DNA from 3 places in the Thauera sp. SWB20 genome. Region 2 is predicted to be linked to each of the others. Evidence: predicted binding sites of a transcription regulator. Region 2 holds the regulator's gene; each other region holds the start of a gene.

Region 1 (6,375 bases), on a different contig from region 2:
GCGCTGCTGCTGCCGCGCCTGGCCCAGCACGCGATCGCCGGCACCAGCCTGCTGCTCGCCACCGCGCTGGTGAACCTGATCCCGGAGAACCCCTACCTGCCCTTCGACCGGCGCCTGGCCGGGTTCAGCAACGTGTTCAGCTTCCACGGACTCACCGGGCTCGTCGACAGCCTGTGGCCCTACGCCGCGCTGGCCTACCTGTCGGCGCTCGGGCTCTGGCGGGGCGAGCACCTCGCGGCCGCCCCCGCGAGCGCGCAGCCGGCTCCGCGCCGCCGAGCCCGCCGCTAGGCATCGGGGCGGCGGCCGCAGCCAGGCCCCGCGGCCAGGTCCCGCGGCCACAACCCCGCCGCAAGCCGCACACGCGGCAAGCGCCGCCTATAATCTCGCGACGTTCCCGCGGATCGGCGCCGGCACGGCGTTCGACCCGATACCCAGAGAGCCACCATGAGCTACTTCAAACACCACGTCTTCTTCTGCTGCAACCAGCGCCAGCCGGGCGAGTCCTGTTGCAACGACCACAAGGCGAGCGAGCTGCAGACCTACGCCAAGGAACGCACCGCCGCGCTCGGCCTCAAGGGCAAGGGCAGCGTACGCGTGAACAAGGCGGGCTGCCTCGGCCGCTGCGACGACGGTCCGGTGATCGTCGTCTACCCCGACAACGTCTGGTACACCTACGTCGACAAGGAAGACATCGACGAGATCATCGACTCGCACCTGATGCAGGGCCGCGTGGTCCAGCGCCTGCGCCTGCCCGAGGACGCCGCATGAGCCGCCCGCTGCCCACCGAGTCCGCCCTGCTGCGCGGCCCCGCCGGCAACATCGAGGCGCTGATCGACGCCCCCGCCACGGTCAAGGGCATCGCGCTCGTGTGCCATCCCCACCCGCTCTTCGGCGGCGCCAACACCAACAAGGTCGCGCACACGCTCGCGCGCGCCTTCCGCGATCTCGGCTACGCGGTGATCCGCCCCAACTTCCGCGGCGTGGGCCAGAGCGAGGGCACGCACGACCACGGCGAAGGCGAGACCGAGGACATGCTCTCGGTGATCAGCTGGGCGGAGTCGCGCTGGGGCGCGCTGCCGCTGGCGCTCGGCGGCTTCTCCTTCGGCGGCTACGTACAGGTGCGCGTCGCCAAACGCCTGGCCGAGGGCATCGCGCCGCCGCGCCAGCTCGTGCTCGTGGGCATGGCCGCGGGCGAGACCACCGGCAGCGGCCGCAGCTACGACACCCCGGCGCTGCCGACGAACATCCCCGCGCTGGTCATCCACGGCGAGAACGACGACACCGTCGCGCTCGCCAACGTGCTCGACTGGGCGCGGCCGCAGGAACAGCCGATCATCGTGATCCCCGGCGCCGACCACTTCTTCCACGGCAAGCTGCACCTGATCCGCGAGCTCATCGCGCGCAACGTCGCGCACGCCTGAACACTGCCGCCGGCAATCGCGACTTGCGTCGCTCCTACGAAACCCAGGCGCTTACAGAATTGCCGTAGGAGCGACGCAAGTCGCGATTCCAGCACCGGACTCCGCGCCTCCCCCGAATCCGCGCCGCGCCCGCCTCCGCGCCCCGCCGGCCTTCTCGCGACGCGGGCCGCGATCCTTCCGGTTTCCCTGATTTCCCCCCGCCCGCCTGCGGCGTACGCTGGGTCGGCCATCACCGGAGACCCGCCATCATGAAACTGCTCGCCTCGCTGACCAGCCCCTACGCGCGCAAGATCCGCGTCATCCTCGCCGAGAAGGCGCTGCCCTTCGAGCTCGTGGTCGACTCGCCCTGGGAAGCGAACACCCGCATCCCCGAGCTCAACCCGCTCGGCAAGGTGCCGGTGCTGATCACCGACGAAGGCGAGACCTTCTTCGACTCGCCGGTCATCGCCGGCTACCTCGAGACCCTCGGCGCCCCGCCCGCGCTGCTCCCGCCCGCCGGGCTCGACGCCGTGCGCGTGCGCCAGACCGAGGCGCTCGCCGACGGCGTCACCGACGCGGCGGTCGCCGCCCTGCTCGAATCGCGCCGCCCCGACGGCGAGCGCAGCGAACGCGAGATCGCCCGCCAGAAGGACAAGATCGACCGCGGCCTCGCCGAGCTCGAGCGCCGCCTCGACGGCCGCCACGCCTTCAACGGCGGCCCGATGCAGCTTGGCGACATCGCGGTCGCGGTCGCGCTCGGCTACCTCGACCTGCGCTTCCCCGATGTCGACTGGCGCAGCCGCCACCCCGGCCTGGTGCCCTTCGCCGAGCGCATGTTCGCCCGCAGCAGCCTGCGCGACACCCAGCCGCCGGCGGGCTAGGCGGATCGGGGGCCAGCGGGGGCACCGGATCGACGGGTGGGATGAGCAAATGAAAGACCCCGGGTTTCTCACCCATGCCCCGCGCCCCGGCAAGCACTCCCCTTTGTCACATGTTGACCACCCGCTCCGGGGCAGCTGTCACTTTTGGCCGTGGAATCGTGTCAAGCCGGCGGCACTCCGTCACGAAAACCCGGGGCTTCGAAGCTGGCACGGGGCTTGCTGATGGGTAGGTAAGCGGATTTTCCGTGGTTTCCCATCAAGGAGAACTCAAATGAACAAGATGCAACAAGGCTTCACGCTGATCGAACTGATGATCGTCGTGGCGATCATCGGCATCCTGGCTGCGGTGGCGCTGCCGGCGTATTCGGATTATCAGGCGAAGGCGAAGGTTACTGCGGGTCTCGCGGAAATCTCGGCAGGCAAGACAGCTTTCGAGGAAAGACTGAACAACGGAGGCTCAGTCTCTGCGGTCGGCGACATCGGCCTCCAGAGCTCCACTGGTAACTGCACCATCACAGTCACGGCCTCCACGATCGTCTGCGCGTTCAAGAACGCTCCTACGCAAATTGGATCCGCCACGATCACTTGGACGCGGACCGCCTCAACCGGTGCGTGGAGTTGCGGCTCAACCGCTGCCACCAAGTATTTGCCGAAGACCTGCGGCGGCTGACAGAGTGCAACTGGCTTGACATGAGGGGACCGGATGTCGGTCCCCTCAGCTTTTTGATCGCCCTTCAACCTCAAACAAAATGATGCCCCGAGCCACGCAAATACCCGCCCACGCCGCGGCCTGCGTCGGTCTTGCGCTGTCGCTCTTGGTAACCTGCCTTCTATACATCCCCGGCCTGACGGGCGCCCTCTACTACGACGACATTCGCCCGCTCTCCGGCCTCGCCAGCGTCGTCGACCTCGACTCCGCGCTCTACTACCTATCCTCCGAGATCTCCGGTCCGCTTGGCCGTCCGCTCGCCATGCTCAGCTTCCTTGTACATGTCGAGGACTGGCCCGGAGACATCGAGAACATCCTCCTTTTCAACGTACTGCTGCACCTCGTCAACGGAACGCTGGTCGCCCTGCTCGTCCATCGGATGCTCAGCCTACGGGACGTCTCAGGCAGCGCCCCCGCCTGGACTGCGGTCGGCGCCGCAGCACTGTGGATGCTGATGCCACTGCAGGTGTCGTCCTCGCTGATCGCTGTGCAGCGCATGGCGACGCTGTCGGCCTTCTTCGTGCTCGCGGGCCTGTTGATCCATTTACGGGGCATCGCGATCGAGAACCGGCGTCCTGCACTCGGCGTCGCCCTGCAGGCACTCGGCCTCGTGGGATTCACCCTGCTCGCGATGTTCACCAAGGAAAACGGCATCCTGCTGCCCGTTTTCGCGCTCGTGATCCAGGCGACGCTGCTCGCCGACCGCACATCGCCGGGCTGCCTTCGCTTACTGCGCACCGTCGCGGGCGGCGGGACTCTCGCGATCATCCTGGCCTACCTCGCGTACAGCGCATTCCGCTCCGGCGGCGTGTTCGGGGGGCGCGAATTCAACCTGCTCGAGCGCATCCAGACCCAGCCGCTGATCCTGCTCGAATACCTGCGCGAAGCCTTCGCGCCCCGGCCCTACGGTCTGCACCCATTTCATGACGGCTACCCCAAGGTCAGCTCGCTCGCTGAACAACCAGACGCCCTCTTCGCCGCCATCCTGTGGCCGACGCTCACGGTGCTCGCTATCCGCTTCCGCCGCCGCCATCCGGTCGCGGCCTTCGCCGTCCTGTGGTTTCTCGCAGCCCACCTGCTCGAATCCAGCGTCATCGGGTTGGAGCTGTATTTCGAGCATCGCAATTATCTGGCCCTGTTCGGACCTTGCTTTGCACTCGCCTGGGCGGTGGGGCGTACGCCCCTTCCGTACCGCCGGCTCGCCATCGCGGGCTTCGCCGCCTATCTCGCAACCTTGGCGGCGATCCTGTTCCATGTGACCAGCCTCTGGGGCGACAAGCTCGACGCCGCAGAAACCTGGTTCGTCCACGCCTACAAGTCTCCACGGGCGGCTGAGCACCTTGCACTCCTCTACCTCGAACAGGGGCGCCTCGACGAGGCCTACCAGATCATGCGGATCCAGGTGGACGACTGTCCCGAGTGCCTCGCCTCGGTCACCCAGGCCGCGCTCCTCGCCTGCGCAGCGGGTGACGAGCAACGTACGCGGGACTATTTCAACCAGGCGGAACGGCTTGCAATCGACGCGCGCAACGTCGGAGGGGCCGTATCGGCGCTCAATGCAATGCACAACGCAGTCGAAGAGGGAAAATGCACGCTTCTCGGCTACGATCAACTCGAAGCGCTCAACAGAAGCCTCCTGCGCCAGCAGACTGCGGGGCTCGGCGCGCTCAGCCGCAAGGCGGTCCACATCAACCTGCAAAGGATCGCGATGGCCAGAGGTGACGCGGACACCGCACTGGAGCACTTGAAGGAGGCTTGGGCGGCAGACCGGGACCGCACGCTCGGCCATGCGATCATCCGTCGACTGCTCGAGCGGCACGCGATCGAGGACGCCAAGGCCTTCCACCGCGAACAACTGTGCCGAGACCTCCCGAAGCATCCGGTGCTCGCGCACACGGCGCGCAAGCAGTGCGATGAATCGATGCAGGCCATACTCGGTGCGGCAGGCAATCATCCGCAACGCACAGGTGACACAAAGACCGTCTCGACACCATGAAAACACGGGTTACGGTCGTACTTCCCGCACGCAACGAGTCGACTCCCATCGGCAATGTCGTGATGCAGATTCGGGCGCAGCTTCCCGAAGTCGAGGTCATCGTCGTCGATGACGGTTCGACCGATGCGACCGGCGAAGCCGCCACGAAGTCGGGGGCGCGCGTGATCCGCCAGCCGTATTCAAAGGGCAACGGCGCCGCCATCAAGACCGGCGCACGCGCGGCGAGTGGCGACGTGATCGTCTTCATGGACGCCGACGGCCAGCACGACCCTGCCGACATCCCGGCCTTGCTGGCGCGCCTCGACAAAGGCTACGACATGGTCGTCGGCGCACGCCAGGCAGGCTCCCAGGCGAGCCTCGGCCGTGGCCTCGCAAACCGCTTCTACAACCGGCTCGCGAGCTACATGACGGGCCACAAGGTGGAAGACCTGACCTCCGGATTCCGCGCAGTACGCGCCGAGAAATTCCGCGAATTCCTCTATTTGCTGCCGAACGGCTTCTCCTACCCGACGACCAGCACCATGGCCTTCTTCCGCGCCGGATACTCGGTGGCCTACGAGCCGATCCACGCCGCCCGGCGCATCGGCAAGAGCCACATCCGCCCGCTGCACGACGGACTGCGCTTCCTGCTGATCATCTTCAAGATCGGCACGCTGTATTCGCCGTTGAAACTGTTCGCGCCTTTGGCACTGACGATGTTTCTGCTGGCAACGGGTTGGTACGGACATACCTTGCTGGAATATGGACGGTTCACGAACATGAGCGCCTTGCTGTACACCGGCAGCGTGGTCACCTTCATGATGGGGCTGATCTCGGAGCAGATTACGGCCCTGATGTACAAGGAGCGGGAATAGGCATGGCAGAAGCCCGATTGCCGGCGCTGCTTGTTCTTGCATCCACCTATCCGCGCTGGGTGGGAGATCCGGAACCCGGTTTTGTACATGAACTGGCAAGACGATTGACCGATCGATTCCGCGTTCTTGTGCTGTGTCCGCACGCTGACGGCGCGGCCCCGGTGGAGACGATGGATGGCGTCGAGGTCATTCGCTACCGTTACGCACCGGCAGCATTGGAAACGCTGGTCAACAATGGCGGCATTGTCACCAATCTGCGCAACAAGCCGTGGAAGCTCTTCCTGGTGCCAGGATTCGTCTTGATGCAGGCTTGGCATGCCCTGCGCTTGTGCCGGCAGCGCGGGATTGATCTGGTACATGCACACTGGCTGATTCCTCAGGGGCTGATTGCAACGCTGCTGGGCAAGCCGTTTCTTGTGACTTCCCATGGAGCCGATCTGTACGCACTTCGCAGCAGGCCGTTCCGGGCGCTCAAGCGCTTCGTGTTGCACAAGGCACGAGCAACGACCGTTGTCAGTAGCGCCATGCGTGATGC
Region 2 (6,375 bases):
GGCCACGTAGTCGTAGCCGAGCCGCTGCAGGAAGGCGTCGAAGGCGTCCTTGTCGGCCGGCGGCACCTGCATGCCGACCAGCACGCGGCCGAAGTCGGAGCCGTGGTTGCGGTAGTGGAACAGCGAGATGTTCCAGTCCGAGCGCAGGTTGGAGAGGAAATTCATCAGCGCGCCCGGGCGCTCGGGGAAGACGAAGCGGTAGACCACCTCGTTTTCCACCTGTGGCGCGCGTCCGCCCACCATGTAGCGCACGTGCGACTTGGCCATCTCGTCGTCGGTGAGGTCGAGCGCAGGCAGCTCGTGGCGCTCGAGCATCTCCACCAGGCGTCCGACCTCGCTGCGGTTGTGCACGGTGACGCCGACGAAGATGTGGGCGCGCTCGGCGTCGGCGTAGCGGTAGTTGAACTCGGTGATGTTGCGGTTGCCGAGCACGCTGATGAACTTGCGGAAGGAGCCCGGCTTCTCGGGGATGGTCACCGCGAGCACGGCCTCGCGCTGCTCGCCGAGCTCGGCGCGCTCGGCGACGAAGCGCAGGCGGTCGAAGTTCATGTTGGCCCCCGAGGCCACCGCCACCAGGCTCTTGTCGCGCAGCTTGTTGCGGCGGGCGTACTCCTTGGCGCCGGCGACGGCGAGCGCGCCGGCGGGCTCGAGGATGGAGCGGGTGTCCTCGAAGACGTCCTTGATCGCGGCGCAGATGGCGTCGTTGTCGACCACGATCATCTCGTCCACATACTGCTGGCACAGGCGGAAGGTCTCGGCACCGACCTCCTTGACGGCGGCGCCGTCGGCGAAGATGCCGACCTGCTCGAGCGCGATGCGCTTGCCCGCGGCGAGCGAGCGCGTCATCGCGTCGGCGTCCACCGCCTCGACGCCGATGATCTTCGTCTCCGGGCGCAGGCGCTTGATGTAGGCCGCCACGCCGGCGATCAGCCCGCCGCCGCCGACACAGCAGAACACCGCGTGGATCGGCTTCGGGTGCGCGCGCAGGATCTCCAGGCCCACCGTGCCCTGGCCTGCGATCACGTCGGGGTCGTCGAAGGGGTGGACGAAGGTGAGTTTCTCGCTCTTCTCGAGCTCGAGCGCGTGCGTGTAGGCGTCGGAATAGGATTCGCCTGCGAGCACGACCTCGCCGCCGCGCGCCTTGACCGCGTCGATCTTGATCTGCGGCGTGGTGCTCGGCATCACGATCACCGCGCGCACGCCCAGTCTGGCCGCCGACAGCGCCACGCCCTGGGCGTGGTTGCCCGCCGAGGCGCAGATCACGCCGCGCTTCAAGGCCTGCGGCGACAGGTTCGCCATCTTGTTGTAGGCGCCGCGGATCTTGAAGCTGAACACCGGCTGCATGTCCTCGCGCTTGAAGTAGATGCGGTTGTGCGTGCGCGCCGACAGGTTGGTGGCGAGGTCGAGCGGTGTCTCGACGGCGACGTCGTACACCTGCGCGTTGAGGATGCGTTCCAGGTAATCGGGAGTGGAGCTCATGGCCGGCCAGTAGGCTGCTGCAAAGCGATCGAGCGTAACAGCCGGCGGCGCCGTGCCGCAAGTGCGGGTGGCTCAGTCGGCGCGGTAGGCCTCTTCGGCGTGCAGCGCGCGCGCCTGGCGGTCGATGAATTCCTGGGTGGAGTCGATGCCGCGCAGCTTGAGGATGGTCGAGCGCACTGCGGCCTCGAGCAGCACCGCGAGGTTGCGTCCCGCGGCCACCGGCAGCACGACGCGGGCGACCTTCACGCCGAGGATGTCCTGCGTCTCCTGCTGCAGCGGCAGCCGGCAGGGGTCGTCGGGACCGGGTTGGCGGCGGTCGAGGTGGCAGATCAGGCGCAGGCGCATCTTCCGCCGGCACGCGGTCTCGCCGAAGATGGTGCGGATGTTGATCAGGCCGAGGCCGCGCACTTCGATGAAATCCTGCAGCATCTCGGGGCAGCGGCCCTCGAGCACCGTGGGCGCGATGCGCGACAGCTCGACCACGTCGTCGGCGACGAGGCCGTGGCCGCGCGAGATCAGCTCGAGGCCGAGCTCGGATTTGCCCGCGCCGGAATCGCCGGTGATCATCACGCCGAGCCCGAGCACGTCCATGAACACGCCGTGCAGCGAGACCTTCTCGGCGAGCTCGCGCGACAGGTAGAGGCGGAGCTGGTCGATCACGCTCGCCGAGGGGTGGCGCGCGGTGAACAGCGCGACGTCGTGCGCCTCGCAGATGCCGTGGAGGATGTTGGGGATCTCGCAGCCGTCGGCGACGATGATCGCGGGGGGGTGCGCCGAGAGGATCTCGTTGAGGTGGTGGGCGACCTTCTCGTTCGCCTGGCGTTGCGCCCACGCGAGCTCTGCGGCGCCGAGCACCTGTAGCCGGGTGGGGTGGATCAGGTTGAGGTGGCCGACGAGGTCGGCCGGCCAGATGCGCTCTTCGGCGACCGACAGACGGGCACCGATCGGTCCGCTGACGTGGACGAGGCTCAGGCTTTCGCGGTGCGCCTCATACAGCCGGGTCAGGCTGGTTTGCCGCATCGGCACCCCAATTCACGAACAGGCGGTGGATCTGTGCGGCATCCGTCGCGCCGTGCAGGGTCTCGCGGAACTCGCGGTCGCTGAACATCTGCGCGAGCTCGGACAGCAGCTGCAGATGGGTTTCGTTGGCCTGTTCGGGCACGAGCAGCACGAACAGCATGTCCACCGGACGGCCGTCGGGAGCATCGAACTGCACCGGGGTGGCCAGGCGCAGAAAAGCGCCGGCGGCGTCCTTGAGCCCCTTGATGCGGCCGTGCGGGATGGCGATGCCCTGGCCCAGTCCGGTCGAGCCGAGGCGTTCGCGGGTGAACAGGCTGTCGAACACGGTGCTGCGGGCGATGCCCTGGTTGTTCTCGAACAGCAGGCCGGCCTGTTCGAAGACGCGCTTCTTGCTGCTCGCGTCGAGATCGATCACCACGTTGGAAAGCGGCAGGAGTTGGGATATCAGGCTCATTCGCAGGTGGGCTCGCGCACTCTTCCGTCAGCTGCCGCCAGGGGGGCGGGAATCCGGTCCGGGGCGTGTGCGGCCGCGCTTCGTGAAAACGCGCGCATTATAACCACACCCCGGACGGGGAGCTTCAAGCCGGTCCTCAGGCCTCGGGGACCTGGTGCTTGAGCGACTCGTGGTTATGGTCGGACTGCTTCTGCTTGTACTTCTGAACCTGACGGTCGAGCTTGTCGGTCATCGCGTCGATCGCCGCGTAGAGGTCGGCGTCGTCCGCTTCGACGAAGAGGTCCTTGCCGCGCACGTGCAGCGTCACCTCGGCTTTCTGCTTGAGCTTTTCGACCGACAGGATGACGGTGACGCTGGTGACGTTGTCGAAATGGCGGATGACGCGATCGAGCTTGGAGGTCACGTATTCGCGGATGGCGGGGGTGACTTCGACGTGGCGCCCGGTGATGTTCAGATTCATGGATGACTCCTGTTGTTGTCAGAGGGATTTGCGCAGGCTGACCGGCGGGATGTTGAGGGACTCGCGGTACTTGGCGATCGTGCGCCTCGCCACGACGATTCCCTGTTGGCCGAGAATTTCGGCGATCTTGGCGTCGGACAGCGGCTTCTTGCTGTCCTCCGCGTCCACCAGCTGGCGAATCAGCGCACGAATCGCCGTGGAGGAAGCCGCACCGCCGGTGTCGGTCGCGACATGACTGCCGAAAAAATACTTGAGCTCGAAGACTCCGCGCGGCGTCGCCATGTACTTCTGCGTGGTGACGCGCGAGACGGTGGATTCGTGCAGCTCGAGCTGGTCTGCGATCTCCCTTAGGGTGAGTGGCCGCATCGCCACGTCCCCATGATCGAAGAACTGCCGTTGCTGGTCAACGATGGCCTGGGACACGCGCAGGATGGTGTCGAAGCGCTGCTGGACGTTCTTGATCAGCCAGCGCGCCTCCTGCAGCTGCCCGCCGAGGCCGCCGCCCTGTGCGCGGTTCTGCTGGAGCAGACTGGCGTACAGGCGGTTGATGCGCAGGCGGGGCATCGCTTCCTGGTTCAGGCTCACGGTCCATTGGCCGCGCAGCTTGCGCACGACGACGTCGGGCAGCACGTAGCGCGTCTCGGCGGTGGAGTAGCGCGAGCCGGGGTGGGGGTCGAGGCTGCAGATCAGGGCCTGCGCTTCGCGCAGACCCTCGTCGTCACAGCCGGTGAGCTTGCGGATACGGGCGAAGTTGCGCTCCGCGAGCAGTTCGAGGTGGCTGGTCACGATCTCGAGAGCGAGAGGGCGTATCGGGCACTCGGGCAAGGCCTGGAGCTGCAGGGCCAGACATTCCTGCGGGCTGCGCGCGCCGATCCCGGCCGGCTCGAGGCTCTGCACGTGGCGCAGGGCGATGGCGAGCTCGTCGAGATCGACCTCGGCGTCCTGCGGCAACAGCTCGAGGAGATCTTCCAGCGGCTGGTGCAGGTAGCCGTCGTCGTCGAGTGCCTCGATCAGGAAGCGCACCAGCGCGCGGTCGCGGTCGGACAGGGGCGAGAGGGCGACCTGCTGGTCGAGGTGTTCGCGCAGCGACACGCCGGCGGCCTGGATGTCCTGGTAGTCGCCGTCCTCGTCGTCCTCGCTGCGGCTGGACGCGCCCTGACCCACGTTGGACCAGTCGATGCCCTCGTCCTCGCTGCTGCCTTCGCCGCCCTCGTGCGTGATCGACTCGCCCGCCGGTTCGGCGGCGGGTTCCGGCGCGGCTTCGCGCTCGGGCGCGTTGCCCGGCGGCGGCGCGGGGGCGTAGTCGACGCCGCCGTCGCCATCCTCGCGCTCGAGCATGGGATTCTCGAGCAGCACGCGCTCGATCTCCTGGTTCAGCTCGATCGTAGACAGCTGCAGCAGCTTGATCGACTGCTGCAGCTGGGGCGTCAGCGTGAGGTGCTGGGAGAGCTTGAGCTGGAGGCTGGGTTTCATCGCGGTCGGCAGGAGGGCGGGCTCACAGGCGGAAGTGCTCGCCGAGGTAGACCTGGCGCACGCGCTCGTTCTCGATGATCTCGGTAGGTTCTCCGCTCGCCAGCACGCGACCTTCGCTGATGATGTAGGCGCGGTCGCAGATGCCCAAGGTCTCGCGCACGTTGTGGTCGGTGATCAGCACGCCGATGCCGCGCTCCTTGAGGAAGCGGATGATCTTCTGGATGTCGATGACCGCGATCGGATCGACCCCGGCGAAGGGCTCGTCGAGCAGGATCAGGCGCGGGTCGGTGGCGAGCGCGCGGGCGATCTCGCAGCGCCGGCGCTCCCCGCCCGAGAGCGAGATCGCGGTGTTGTCGCGCAGGTGATGGATGCCCAGTTCCATCAGCAGTTCCTCGAGCCGCTCCTCGATCTGGCGGCGTTCAAGCCCCTGGAGTTCGAGCACGGCGCGGATATTCTCGGCCACGCTGAGCTTGCGGAACACGCTCATCTCCTGCGGCAGGTAGGACAGGCCCAAGCGCGCGCGGGCGTGGATCGGCAGGTGGGTGAGGTCGGTGCCGTCGAGGGCGATCTGGCCGCCGTCGGCGCGCACTAGACCCACAATCATGTAGAAGCAGGTGGTCTTGCCGGCGCCGTTGGGACCGAGCAGGCCGACGACCTCGCCCGAGCCGACCTCGAAGCCGACGTCATGCACCACGGTGCGCGCCTTGTAGCGCTTTTGCAGGCCGGCGACCTTAAGCAGACTCATCGTAGGGCTCTTTCAGCAGCTTGCGGATCAGCTCGGGGGCGAAGCCCCGGGTTTGCAGGAAGCGCGCCTGGCGCGCCCATTCGCGTGCGTCGGCGGGTGGGGTGGCGAAGCGGCCGTGCAGCACCGCGCGCGCCCGCTCGATCTCGGATTCTACGCACTCGTCGGCGAGCGCCTCGTCGATCCGGTCACGGTCGATGCCTCGCCGCACGAGCTCGTTGCGCAATCGTGCGGTGCCGAAGCGCGCCGCCTTGCCGCGCACGAAGGCCTCGGCGTAGCGCTCGTCGGACTGCAGGCCGAGCTCGCGCATGCGCTCGAGCACCGCTTCGATCTCGGCCGGCTCGCCATGGGGTGCGAGCTTGCGCGCAAGTTCGGCGCGCGAGTGGTCGCGCCGGGCGAGATGGCGGAGCGCACGTTCGCGCAGGCTCGGCTCGCCCATGTCGGTGCCGACGGGGTCAGGCCTCGGCCGGCGCCGGGGCGGACGCGGCGGCGGGCGGCAGCTCGGGCAGGCCGACCGCGACCCGCACCTTGTTCTCGATCTCGCGGGCCAGCACCGGGTTGGCGCGCAGGAACTCGCGCGAGTTGTCCTTGCCCTGGCCGATCTTGTCGCCCTTGTAGGCGTACCAGGCGCCCGACTTGTCGACGATCTTGTGCTCGACGCCGAGGTCGATGATCTCGCCTTCGCGCGAGATGCCCTCGCCGTAAAGGATGTCGAAGTGGGCTTCCTTGAACGGTGGCGAGACCTTG
Region 3 (6,375 bases), on a different contig from region 2:
GCTGCCTGATCGGTGGCAACCTGTCGACCAACGCCGGCGGCGTGCAGGTGCTGCGCTACGGCAACACGCGCGACCTGGTGCTCGGGCTTGAGGCGGTGCTGCCCGACGGCCGGGTCTGGGACGGGCTGCGTGCTCTGCGCAAGGACAACACCGGCTACGACCTCAAGCAGCTCTTCATCGGCGCCGAGGGCACCCTGGGCATCGTCACCGCCGCGGTGCTGAAGCTCTTCCCGGCCATCCGCACTCGCGCCACGGCCTGGGTGGCGGTGGCCGACCCGCGCGCGGCGGTGCGCCTGCTCGGGCTCTTGCGGGCAGCCTGCGGCGACCGCGTGAGCGCGTTCGAGATTGTCGGCCGCACGGCGCTCGGGCTCGTGCTCCGGCACATCCCGGGCGCGCGCGATCCGCTCGCCGGTGCGCCGGCGTGGACGGTGCTGGTCGAGCTCTCCGATCCGGCCGTCGATGCGCCGCTCGAGGCCCAACTCGAGGCGGTGCTGGGCGAGGCCGTCGCGCAGGGCCTGGCCAGCGACGCCGCGGTGGCGGCGAGCGTGGCGCAGGCGCGGGCCTTGTGGGCGCTGCGCGAGGACATCTCCGAGGCGCAGCGCATCGAGGGCGTCAGCATCAAGCACGACGTCTCGGTGCCGGTCAGCCGCATCCCCGAGTTCCTCGAACGCGCCGGCGCGGCGCTTGCCGCGCGCTGGCCGGACATTCGCGTGGTGGCCTTCGGGCACATCGGCGACGGCAACCTGCACTACAACCTGTCCAAGGCGGTGGCCGACGACAACGCCACCTTCATTGCACGCACCGCAGAGGTCAATGGCATCGTGCACGACCTGGTTTGCGAACTCGGTGGCTCGATCTCTGCCGAGCACGGTCTCGGCCAGCTCAAGCGCGAGGAGGTGCTGCGCTACAAGCCGGCGCTCGAGATGGAGCTGATGCGGCGGGTGAAGCAGGCCTTCGATCCGGCCGGTTTGATGAATCCGGGCAAGGTGCTGTAGAAAGTTCGGAGAGGGGGTTTACAGGTCCCGGGGAGCGACCTATAATGCGCGCTCTTTGGTGCCGGGGGTATAGCTCAGCTGGGAGAGCGCTTGCATGGCATGCAAGAGGTCAGCGGTTCGATCCCGCTTACCTCCACCAAACTGAAGAATGCAGTCCCCATCGTCTAGAGGCCTAGGACACCGCCCTTTCACGGCGATAACCGGGGTTCGAATCCCCGTGGGGACGCCATACAAGGCGGTCCGGCCAATGGCTGGAAAGCAAGCCGGTGAAAGCCGGGCAGGTCAGCGCGGAGTGGTAGTTCAGTCGGTTAGAATACCGGCCTGTCACGCCGGGGGTCGCGGGTTCGAGTCCCGTCCACTCCGCCAGTTTCAAGAGCAGGGCTTCGGCCTTGCGATGTTTCGGAAGTGACGCTCCGGGGCAGTTGCGGTGGGCTTTTTCAGAAGCTATAATCGCCGACTCGTTGTGGGGGTATAGCTCAGCTGGGAGAGCGCTTGCATGGCATGCAAGAGGTCAGCGGTTCGATCCCGCTTACCTCCACCAAAGGTTTTTTGCAGTAGATAGGCTTGCAGTCCCCATCGTCTAGAGGCCTAGGACACCGCCCTTTCACGGCGATAACCGGGGTTCGAATCCCCGTGGGGACGCCAGAAAAGGCGGTCCGATGTTGCTCGGGTCGCAACCGGCGAAAGCCGGAGCAGGTCAGCGCGGAGTGGTAGTTCAGTCGGTTAGAATACCGGCCTGTCACGCCGGGGGTCGCGGGTTCGAGTCCCGTCCACTCCGCCACCAAAAAAGCCACCGTACGGTTTCCGTGCGGTGGCTTTTTTCCGTCTGCGGCCGCAACGGGCATGCTTCCGTTGGTCCTAGGGGAGGGGCCCGCATGCGCCCCTCCTCGCGCCTTACGCCCCCTGCTTCTTGATGCGGTAGTTCAGCTGCGGCCGCGTCATGCCCAGCAGTCGCGCCGCCGCCGACAGGTTGCCGTTGGCGCGCTCGACCGCGTGCTGCAGCAGGCGCTGCTCGAAGGCGTCGAGCGACATCCCCGAGTCGAGTACCGCCGCGGCGAGATCCTGCTGCGCGCGTCGCGCGGTTTCGAGCCCGCCCTGGGCGCTGAGCGAGTGCTCGCGGGCGTGCTCGTCGAGCGTGCCGATGAAGAGGTGCTCGACCTCGATCTGGCCGTTCTGGGGCGCGAGGATCACGCCGCGCTCGAGCACGTTCTCGAGCTCGCGCACGTTGCCCGGCCAGGCGTGCAGCTTGAGTGCGTGCATCGCCTTGTCGCTGAGGCCGGCGATGCGCTTGCCGTGCAGGGTTTCGAAGCGGCGCACCATGGCCTCGACCAGTGCGGGAATGTCGCCGGTGCGCTCGCGCAGCGGCGGGATGGTGACCGGATAGACGTTGAGGCGGTAGTACAGGTCGCGCCGGAAAGTGCCGGCATTGACCGCCTTCTGCAGGTCGACGTTGGTCGCGGCGACGAGGCGGACGTTGACCTTGCGCGTGCGCTCGTCGCCGAGGCGCTCGATCTCGCCTTCCTGCAGCGCGCGCAGCAATTTGGCCTGCGCGGGCAGCGGCAGCTCGCCGACCTCGTCGAGGAAGAGGGTGCCGCCATGCGCGCGTTCGAACTTGCCCGCGCGCGAGGTGTGCGCGCCGGTGAAGGCGCCGCGTTCGACGCCGAAGAGCTCGGATTCGATCAGCTCGTCGGGCAGCGCGGCGCAGTTGACCGCGACGAAGGCCTCGTCCTTGCGCGCGCTCATCTCGTGCAGGGTACGGGCGAAGCGCTCCTTGCCGACGCCGGTCTCGCCGAGCAGCAACACCGACACGTTCGTGGACGCGGCGCGACCGATGAGGTCGTAGGCGTGCAGGAAGGCGGCGGAGCTGCCGATGAGGTCGGGGGTGCGGCGCGGACAGGAGATCGTGCGGCGCATGGCCTCGATCTCCTCACGCAGCTCGAGCAGGCGGCCGACGATCGAGTCGGCCTGGAAGTAGGGCAGGAGGGTGTCCGCGTCCGGCCAGTCCTCGGCCGGCCGGCCGACGATGCGGCAGTGCTCGTGCCCGGTCGCGGCGCATTCGGTCTCGCGGAAGAGGATGAAGCGTCCGGTGAAGGCGCTGGTGTAGCCGGAAGCGTAGCTGATCATCATCCAGCACACCGGCTCGGCGGACTCGCCGAAGGCCTGCACGTGCGCTTCTGCCTCCCAGGCGTTCTCCCACAGGAATTCGGCGTAGAAGCCGTTGTCCGCACCGCCGAACTCCAGCCGTACGGGCTCGACGCGGGCACAGCCCTCGAGCATGTGCAGCTGCGGTCCCATCACGAAAGCGTCGGCCAGGCCGCTTGCGCTGCGCGTCTTGCGTGCGAGTTCGGCGTCGCGCATGCCCGAGGCGAAGCCCATGCGGGTGAGGATGCGGCGCGCCTGCTCGCGGCCGACCGATTCGATCAGCTCCTTGCGCAGCTCGGCCATCGCGCCGGCGTGCAGCAGCAGCATGCGGTGCTCGCCGAGCCAGATGAGGCCGTCCTCCGCGGCGAAGCGCAGCAGGCTGCGCAGGTCGGCGTTCTCCGGGTATTGGATGCTGGCCAAGGGTCTCCTCCAGGCTGGTTTCGCTCCCGCTCTGCGGCGGTTGGTGTCCGGGATCGTCGTGGTGGCCGGGCGAAGCGCACAGGTTACCTCACGCGGCTGCGCTTCGGGTGGCGAGGAATTCCAACGATTATGTGGAAAATCTCGAGAAAAAGGAATGGGCTGCGGGAATCAAGCGGACCTTTCATCATCCAGCCGATCTTGTCGCTCATCCACGCGCGTCGGGTCCGGCGTCCATCACCGCCCGGGGCGGGAGGATGCGCAAGCGAGGGCGAATGCTGCGCAGCAATAAATAGACTGAATCAAATAATCAACCAGACACTGGGTTTGATCATTTGATGAAGCCGGAAATCCTTGCTTCGGTAGGGCGAATATCGAGAAAGGGGCTAAATCCGGCAATAAGCCGGATTTTTCTGAAATTGGCACGGAACTTGTTAGGTAGTCCCCTGCGGCCAGCCCGTGTTGATCAATCCGAAGGAGTGTGGGCCATGAAGAACAGCGAACCGGCGGTGGACCTGAACCGGAAGTTCGTCCGCCTGATCGAGCGTCGTCCGGACGGTTTCGTGGAATTCGAGTTCGCCATCGGCGATCCCGAGCTGTTCGCGGAGATGTTGCTGCCGTCCGAGGCCTATGAATCCTTTTGCCAGTCGAACCACGTCGTCTTCCTGGAGCCCCGCGTGGAGGAGTCGAAGGGCGAGGACGAGTCCGGGGGCTGGAACTGGAACCTGCATCAAGCCACCCACCAGCGCTTCCGCTGAGCGCCGACAGACGAGTACACAGGAGGAGATTCCATGCAGATCGATTTGCGCACCGTCACCATCAAGCCGCTGCGGCAGACGTTCGACAACATCGCCCGCCGCATCGGCGCGGACAAGCCCGCGTCGCGCTACCAGGAAGGCACCCTGGACATGCAGCAGACGGAGAACTTCCATTACCGCCCGACCTGGGATCCCGAGCACGACATCTACGATGCCTCCCGCACCGCGATCAAGATGGCCGACTGGTACGCCTTCAAGGATCCGCGTCAGTTCTACTACGGCGCCTACACCCTGGCGCGCGCCAAGCAGCAGGACACCGCCGAGGCCAACTTCGACTTCGTAGAGAACCGCGGCCTGGCCGCAACCCTGCCCGAGTCGGTGCGCAAGACCGTGCTCGAGCTGCTGCTGCCGCTGCGCCACGTGGCCTGGGGCTCGAACATGAACAACGCGAGCGTCTGTGCCTACAGCTACGGCACGGGCTTCTCGCAGCCGCACATCTACCAGGCGATGGACCAGCTCGGTATCGCCCAGTACCTCACCCGCGTCGGCCTGCTGCTCGGCGACGTCGAGTCGCTGGACGAGGCCAAGCGCGCCTGGATGGACGATGACGCCTGGCAGGGCCTGCGCCGCTACGTCGAGGATTCCTTCGTGATCAAGGACCCGGTGGAGCTCTTCGTGGCGCAGAACGTCGCGCTCGACGGCCTGCTCTACCCGCTGGTGTACGAAACCATCATCGACGACGTGCTGTCGTCCCAGGGGGGCACGCCGGTGGCGATGCTCACCCAGTTCATGACCGACTGGTTCACCGAGACCCGGAAGTGGGTCGACGCCACGGTGAAGATCGCCGCGGCCGAGTCGCCCGAGAACAAGGAAGTCATGGCGCGCTGGCTGAGCCAGTGGCGTGATCGCGCGGCCGCAGCGCTGCTGCCGGTCGCGCGCATCGCCCTCGGCGACCGCTCGGACGAAGTCCTCGGCGAAGTCGTCCAGCAATTCAACGCGCGCATGGCCAAGGCCGGCGTCGCCCTCTGAGCGGAGCATTCAATGTCGACCGTATTTCTCGCATTGCAGACCAACGAAGACACCCGCCCGATCATCGAGGCGATCCTGCAGGACAACCCCGGCGCCGTCGTGGATGAGCAGCCGGCGATGGTGAAGATCAACGCCGACGGCCGCCTCGTCGTGCGTCGCGAGACCATCGAGGAGCTCATCGGCCGCGACTACGACCTGCAGGAGCTGCAGGTCAACATGATCACCATGTCGGGCAACCTCGATCAGACCGACGACGAAATCACCCTGTTCTGGAAATCCTGAGACCCCGAGGAGACACGAAAATGGACATGCAAGTCGCCAAGAAGAAGCTCGGCCTGAAAGAGCGCTATGCCGTGATGACGCGGGGCCTGGACTGGACCCCGTCCTACCAGAAGATGGAAGACATCTACCCCTACATCGCCTACGAGGGGATCAAGATCCACGACTGGGACAAGTGGGAAGACCCCTTCCGCCTGACCATGGACGCGTACTGGAAGTACCAGGCCGAGAAGGAGCGCAAGCTGTACGCGATCATCGACGCCTTCAATCAGAACAACGGCCACCTCAACGTCACCGACGCGCGCTACATCAACACCATCAAGCTCTTCATCAGCGGCATCAGCCCGCTCGAGTACGTCGCCCACCGCGGCTTCGCCCACGCCGGCCGCGCCTTCCCGGGCCCGGGGCCGCGCGTCGCCTGCCTGATGCAGTCGCTCGACGAGATCCGCCATGCGCAGACGCAGGTGCACTCGATCTCGAACTACAACAAGTACTACAACGGCATGCACGACTTCCACCACGCGCACGACCGCGTGTGGTTCCTGTCGGTGCCCAAGAGCTTCTTCGACGACGCGATCACCGCCGGCCCCTTCGAGTTCATGGTCTCGATCGGCTTCTCGTTCGAGTACGTGCTCACCAACCTGCTGTTCGTGCCCTTCGTCTCGGGCGCGGCCTACAACGGCGACATGGGCACGATGACCTTCGGCTTCTCGGCGCAGTCCGACGAGGCGCGCCACATGACGCTGGGCCTGGAG

The links. Region 2 encodes sigma-54, which starts transcription at its own class of promoters, with help from an activator protein. Its sites were predicted from a motif close to TGGCACGCTTNCTGCTNA; they were not measured.
Region 1: the regulator sigma-54 is predicted to act here: its motif matches at 2,487-2,504, upstream of PO78_RS14655 (pilin).
Region 3: the regulator sigma-54 is predicted to act here: its motif matches at 3,975-3,992, upstream of PO78_RS21200 (phenol hydroxylase subunit).

Annotation. Positions count from the first base shown of each region.
Region 1 covers NZ_JTDM01000020.1:135,616-141,990, reverse strand. Annotated here, with positions in the region: gene PO78_RS14675 (VanZ family protein) at 1-288, shown strand, start outside; gene PO78_RS14670 ((2Fe-2S) ferredoxin domain-containing protein) at 445-768, shown strand; gene PO78_RS14665 (alpha/beta hydrolase) at 765-1,421, shown strand; gene PO78_RS14660 (glutathione S-transferase) at 1,670-2,281, shown strand; gene PO78_RS14655 (pilin) at 2,553-2,951, shown strand; gene PO78_RS14650 (hypothetical protein) at 3,031-4,986, shown strand; gene PO78_RS14645 (glycosyltransferase family 2 protein) at 4,983-5,840, shown strand; gene PO78_RS14640 (glycosyltransferase) at 5,843-6,375, shown strand, end outside.
Region 2 covers NZ_JTDM01000019.1:101,430-107,804, forward strand. Annotated here, with positions in the region: gene ilvA (threonine ammonia-lyase, biosynthetic) at 1-1,479, opposite strand, end outside; gene hprK (HPr(Ser) kinase/phosphatase) at 1,552-2,499, opposite strand; gene ptsN (PTS IIA-like nitrogen regulatory protein PtsN) at 2,468-2,953, opposite strand; gene hpf (ribosome hibernation-promoting factor, HPF/YfiA family) at 3,090-3,413, opposite strand; gene PO78_RS12320 (RNA polymerase factor sigma-54) at 3,432-4,886, opposite strand; gene lptB (LPS export ABC transporter ATP-binding protein) at 4,909-5,631, opposite strand; gene recX (recombination regulator RecX) at 5,618-6,067, opposite strand; gene recA (recombinase RecA) at 6,084-6,375, opposite strand, start outside.
Region 3 covers NZ_JTDM01000021.1:846,383-852,757, reverse strand. Annotated here, with positions in the region: gene PO78_RS21240 (FAD-binding oxidoreductase) at 1-995, shown strand, start outside; tRNA gene PO78_RS21235 (tRNA-Ala) at 1,059-1,134, shown strand; tRNA gene PO78_RS21230 (tRNA-Glu) at 1,149-1,224, shown strand; tRNA gene PO78_RS21225 (tRNA-Asp) at 1,285-1,361, shown strand; tRNA gene PO78_RS21220 (tRNA-Ala) at 1,461-1,536, shown strand; tRNA gene PO78_RS21215 (tRNA-Glu) at 1,565-1,640, shown strand; tRNA gene PO78_RS21210 (tRNA-Asp) at 1,700-1,776, shown strand; gene PO78_RS21205 (sigma-54-dependent Fis family transcriptional regulator) at 1,890-3,557, opposite strand; gene PO78_RS21200 (phenol hydroxylase subunit) at 4,043-4,312, shown strand; gene PO78_RS21195 (aromatic/alkene monooxygenase hydroxylase subunit beta) at 4,346-5,341, shown strand; gene PO78_RS21190 (MmoB/DmpM family protein) at 5,354-5,623, shown strand; gene PO78_RS21185 (aromatic/alkene/methane monooxygenase hydroxylase/oxygenase subunit alpha) at 5,644-6,375, shown strand, end outside.